Regions from separate parts of the Paenibacillus solisilvae genome, predicted to be linked through region 2. Evidence: riboswitches for the same ligand, from Rfam matches in the RefSeq annotation. Region 2 holds a riboswitch; the other holds the start of a gene.
The links. Region 2 has a riboswitch for glycine ahead of gcvT (glycine cleavage system aminomethyltransferase GcvT). Riboswitches for the same ligand answer to the same signal wherever they lie in the genome.
Positions count from the first base shown of each region.

Region 1 (2,931 bases), on a different contig from region 2:
CATAGCGGCGTGTACAAGATTTGGGGTCAATTCCAGCAAAATGATAAGGTCTTTACAGTACCTTTTGTTGTAAAAGTACCGTAAAGATTGATGCCCAGTTTCACGGCAAACTGGGCTATTTATATATTCCACAGAAAACCTAATTGTCGACAAAACAAGTGTTGTACTTACAATATAGTATGACAAACTTTTTTCCTAAGCTGGATTATAATTTAGATATGTCAGAAATCCTACACTTGGGAGGATGGTCAAATGGACGAGCAATTCATAAAGAGGTTACATACGCTAAATCGCAACGATGATTTGAGATCCAGACTATTGATCGACGGTGTTAAACTCACTCTTAAACGCAAACAGGAATTGGGTTTGTTAGAGAGGTTTTTTAAAAACAAAGCGAAATCGAATATTGCTGTTAAAGGATGGAATTGAAGTTATTTTTCTATAAAAAACTCGGATCGGCGTTATTTCTCCGGTCTTTTTTTGTGTTTGCTGTAATGGAAATAAGTCAATATAGTAAGTGACGGCTTTTCTTTAAGTTAGAACGTGAATGGAGTTTTAAACGGCGCCACATATGCTATATTGACACCGAAGTTCGCTCTGCATTATTCTTAGAGAGATCTGACTGAACTTATGGAAATAATTCAATATAGCGCGGATGATGACGCACGGGAGAGACCACCCTCGTATAGTGGAAGGGCGGCACCGAAGGAGCAAGCTGCAGGTAGGCACGTACAGGCAGTTAATCTCTCAGGTACAAGGAACCGTCGCCGGACGCGGCTCTGGAGAGAGCTTTCTAGCCACCCAAGGGGACCCGCGGAGGGAATAAATCCGTAAAAACTCTCAGGTACAAGGGACAGAGAAAAGGTGTTGCATGCCTTTTTGCTGTCTTTTTCATTTGCTTTTTTATGAAATATGCCTATAGGGAGCGTTGGAACAGGTGAGATTTAAAAATGTTTTTTCCATTATTGGCCCGTCCATGGTCGGACCCTCCAGTTCCCATACAGCAGGAGCAGTACGCATCGGGAGAGTGGCGCGACAGCTGCTTGGATGCCGCCCGAAAGAGGCCAAAATGACGCTGTACGGCTCATTTGCCGAGACGTATTGGGGTCATGGTACGGACCTGGCTCTAACCGCAGGCCTTTTAAATTACGACACGGATGATGAGCGCATTCCTCAGGCGGACGTTCTTGCAGAAGAAGCGGGAATGACATTGGAATGGGTTCAGGGAAAAGGCAACGGTCCTCATCCCAATTCGGTCAAAATCAACCTGTCGAACGAAGGAAGGAAAGCCGAAATCGTAGCCGCCTCTATCGGTGGGGGGACGATTGCCGTTTATTCCATGAACGGTTTTGATGTGCAGATCACGGGCGAATTTCCCACGATTGCCGTAACGCATTCCGACAAACAGGGGGTTCTCGCCAATATGACCGCTCTGCTTAGTCAGGAGGGGTTTAATATCGGTTATATGGATGTGGATCGCAAGGGACGGAGTGGCGATGCAATGACCGTATTTGAACTGGATTCGGCTCCAGGGGAAAGCACTATAGAGCGGATTCATCACCTGCCGCACATTAAGGAAGTTACGATGATCGATTTGACCAAAAGGAGCTGAAACTTTATATGAGATTCGAGACCCTTGAACAGCTGGCTGAAATATGCCGAAAGGAGAATAAAACGATTGCCGAGGTTATGCTGGAGGATCAGGCTCAGGAAACCGGCGTTGAGACCGAGGAGATCTTCCGTCAGATGGCCGAATACTACGGGGTAATGAAAGAGGCTGTACGTCAGGGACTCACGGGGAACACCAAATCCCGCAGCGGCCTGACCGGCGGCGACGCCAAAAGAGTGTCGGATTATATGCAGCGAGGCGAGACCTCTCTGGGAGGTCCGGCGGCTGAGGCGATGACCTACGCGCTGGCTGTATCCGAGGTAAACGCCTCCATGGGCAGAATTATCGCGACCCCCACTGCCGGATCCTGTGGCATCATCCCCGGGGTGTTCGTCAGCGCCCAGGAGAGATTTGACTGGGACGATGAACATTTGATAAAGGGTTTGTTCTGTGCCGGTGCTATAGGTTATGTTATAGCCAATAACGCATCCATTTCAGGTGCCGAAGGCGGCTGTCAGGCAGAGGTGGGTTCAGCTATCGGAATGGCCGCCGGCGCTATGGTGGAGCTCCGCGGCGGCACGGCACAGCAGGCCGTTCACGCGGTGGGTCTTGCTCTTAAAAACTGCCTTGGGCTGATCTGCGATCCCGTGGCCGGACTGGTGGAAATACCCTGCATCATCCGCAACGGCCTGGGGGCCGTCACGGCTCTGGCAGCCTCGGACATGGCGCTCGCCGGAGTAGGCAGTGTGATCCCTGCCGATGAGGTCATCGGCGTCATGCTGGAAGTGGGAAGCGCCATGCCAACCAAGCACCGCGAGACAGGTAAGGGCGGACTCGCCCAAACACCGACAGGCCGCAAGCTGACCAAAGAACTGATCGAGCAGCGCCGCAAAAAGGCCAAAGAATCAAATACGCCCGACAAGGAGAACTAAGACAGTTCTATCCCAACTGAAATCAAAGAAATTCCCATCTAGAAGTCGCGTAATTTGCGGCTTTTTTTGTTTTTGAAAAGCCATTATACGGGGAGGAGACCAAAGAACTCATCAAACAACTGTTCGAATTCATCCTGTGCTGGCGGATATACAAGTCTGCCAATGAGCCCTATAAAGTGGATTCAATAGCCTACTCTGGTAGGTTATATTTATTTTAAAATAAAGTGACGGTTTACTCCCTATTATTTCTCTGCCACTCAAATTGTTCAGGAATCGTTACAGGAAAATGAAAGCGCTCTTATGACAGGGGGTGGTGACAATAATAGGCAGTAAATAATGGCACTTTGAGAAAGAGTCCAAATTTGAAGGAGGAATTTATTCATGATTAAA
Region 1 covers NZ_JBHSOW010000024.1:5,624-8,554, reverse strand. The annotation lists gene ACFPYJ_RS06560 (hypothetical protein) at 1-84, shown strand, start outside; gene ACFPYJ_RS06555 (hypothetical protein) at 253-429, shown strand; glycine riboswitch at 657-774, shown strand; gene sdaAB (L-serine ammonia-lyase, iron-sulfur-dependent subunit beta) at 938-1,612, shown strand; gene sdaAA (L-serine ammonia-lyase, iron-sulfur-dependent, subunit alpha) at 1,621-2,541, shown strand; gene ACFPYJ_RS06540 (pectate lyase family protein) at 2,923-2,931, shown strand, end outside.
Region 1: another riboswitch for glycine. It lies ahead of sdaAB (L-serine ammonia-lyase, iron-sulfur-dependent subunit beta); the one in region 2 lies ahead of gcvT (glycine cleavage system aminomethyltransferase GcvT).

Region 2 (2,931 bases):
AAGGTGCACCCATAACTACGCTCCCTTCAATCAGCTCCTTTTGATGACAGGCGGTTGTCTTGCTGATTCGATTGCGTATTAGTCAATCAACGTCCGATATCGATCCGCGGATAAAAGTTTGTTCAGCGCATTTTCTACATTTCCATCGACTTCTACCTCAACGATCCAACCACCCTCGTAAGGCTCGCCGTTAACAAGCTCCGGCTGTTCCATAAGCGTCTGATTCACCTTAGTGACCGTCCCCGAAACGGGACAGTAGAGCTCCGAAACGGTCTTCACGGATTCAATGGATCCGATGCTCTCACCTGCTGTGACGGCCGTGCCCGTCTCAGGAAATTCAACAAAAACGATGTCTCCAAGCAAGCTCTGCGCGTAATCCGTTATGCCGACCCGAACGATTTGCCCTTCAACCGCCAGTACCCACTCATGTTCATCGCTATAGACCAGATTTTCTCTAACCTCACTCATCGGTACACGCCTCTTTTCGAATTAGTTGGTGAAGCGAAGAATAGAATAAAGGAGCATCAGCTGTTCTAAAAGCAGGAAGAAACGCCATTGCGCTATCCGCTAAGGAGGTCATACAAGTCTCTTCCCTTAAATCTATAGCGGGAACGAAGCGAAAATTCATCATTCCCCGTCCAAAAAAAAGGACAGAGAAAAGGAATTGCGCCTCTTCTCTGTCCTCGGTACCTGAGAGTTTAAGACATGACGGCTTTCAAGGCCATGCAGTCCTTACACCTTGGGTGGCTTTCGCGCTCTCCAGAGCTGCGTCCGATACCGGTTCGTTTACCTGAGAGATTACCCGTTAACCGGCGGGTTAACGGCTTGCTCCTTCGGTGCCGCATCGGCAAGCTGCCTGAGCGGTCTCTCCCGACTATCTTCATCCGCATCATATCCAGTTGTCTCCATCAAGCATAGTTCACTCTCTCTTTTTATGTCAATATAGTTAACAATAAAAATAGATTTCGTATAATCAAAGGTTGACATTGATTGATGCACAACGTTTATAATAAAGCTATCAGTGTGAATGGACAATTGAATACGCGGATGATGGTAGAGGGAGAGATTACCTGAAACCGGGGTAACGCCGAAGGAGTAAGCCTGCCCGCAGGTGAATCTCTCAGGCAAAAGGACTTTTATCGGACGCATCTCTGGAGAGCATCCTAATTTCTTTAGGATCACCCAAGGTGAAACTGTTAAGCAACATGTGGATAACATTAATTTATGTTTGCATGTAACTTAACAGGTAACTCTCAGGTACAAAGGACAGAGCAGAAGGAAGAGACTGCGCAGCTTTAGCTGCGTATTCGGATTCCTTTTGCCTGTCTTTTTTAATTGGTGTGACCTGTCGGTTATGGAAGCTAATTTATGAAAGAGGTGATGAGATGGAGCCTTTACAACGCACACCGCTCTTCCCGCATTATGCCGCCTTCCCAGCCGTCCGATGCATCGATTTTGGCGGCTGGGAGCTGCCTGTTCAGTTTACCGGCATTCAACAGGAGCATGATGCCGTGCGCCGTCAGGCAGGGTTATTCGACGTCTCCCACATGGGTGAATTCCTGGTAACCGGAATGTATGCAGAAGCTTTTTTGCAGCAGATGACGACGAACGATATCGCGAATCTGGCTGCGGGACAAGCGCAGTACACACTCATGTGTTATCCGAATGGCGGGGTCGTAGATGATTTGCTCGTATACAAATATTCAGACGATCAATTCATGCTCGTCGTCAACGCCTCCAACATCGACAAGGATTGGGCTTGGCTGCAGGATCATATTATTGGCGACGTTGTGATGGAGAACCGTTCCCGTGTAACGGCTCTTCTTGCCCTGCAGGGGCCTCTTGCCTCGGCCATATTATCCCGGGTTACCGATGCAGACACCGGCAGCCTCGCTTCCTTCCACTTTATCCATCCAGCCGTCGTCTGCGGTGTTCCCGCGCTTGTTTCCCGCACGGGCTACACCGGCGAAGATGGCTTTGAGATTTATGCTCCAGCTGATCAAGCGGGGATCGTATGGAAAGGCTTGCTTGCTGCCGGGCATGGGGACGGACTTATTCCTGCCGGACTTGGCGCTCGCGACACGCTGCGTTTCGAAGCGAGGCTTCCTTTGTACGGACAGGAATTATCTCCTGATATTTCGCCGCTTGAGGCCGGACTTGGCTATTTCGTTAAACTGCTTAAAGGGGATTTTATCGGACGCGGGGCATTGCTGGAGCAGCAAAAATTAGGGTTAACGCGTAAATTAGTCGGGCTCGAGCTGATCGACCGCGGAATTCCGAGGCCGCATTATCCCGTCTATGCGGACGGCTCACTCATCGGCGAGGTGACAACCGGTACGCAGTCCCCCTCTCTGAAGCGGAACCTGGGGCTGGCGATGATAAAAATGGACTATACGGCTTTAGATACGGAAGTTCTCGTCGAGATCCGGGGGAAGATGCTGAGGGCCCGCATTGTGAAAACCCCTTTTTACAAAAATACGCCCGCATCCGGCAAAGGAGTGACTGCGCCATGAACCACCGCTACTTACCGATGACGGAGCAGGATCAGGCTGATATGCTCCAGACGATAGGGGCAGACTCCATCGAAGATCTCTTCATCGACATACCGGAATCCGTGCGTTACTCCGGCGTCCTCCCCATGTCCGCTGCGCTTAGCGAGCCGGATCTGCTGAAGCATATGCGCCAATTATCCGACCGCAATGCAGACTTTGACCGTTATGCCTGCTTCCTCGGCGCAGGTATCTATGATCACCATATTCCTGTCATCATCAACCACATGATTTCCCGCTCCGAATTTTATACAGCCTACACCCCTTACCAGCCGGAGATCAGCCAAGGAGAGCTGCAGGCCATCTTTGAATTCCAATCCTATATTTGTGAATTAACAGGCATGAAGGTGGCCAATGCCAGCATGTACGACGGAGCAACCGC
Region 2 covers NZ_JBHSOW010000106.1:28,744-31,674, forward strand. The annotation lists gene ACFPYJ_RS27585 (lipoate--protein ligase family protein) at 1-13, opposite strand, end outside; gene gcvH (glycine cleavage system protein GcvH) at 79-468, opposite strand; glycine riboswitch at 676-765, opposite strand; glycine riboswitch at 769-883, opposite strand; glycine riboswitch at 1,048-1,146, shown strand; glycine riboswitch at 1,150-1,272, shown strand; gene gcvT (glycine cleavage system aminomethyltransferase GcvT) at 1,386-2,513, shown strand; gene gcvPA (aminomethyl-transferring glycine dehydrogenase subunit GcvPA) at 2,510-2,931, shown strand, end outside.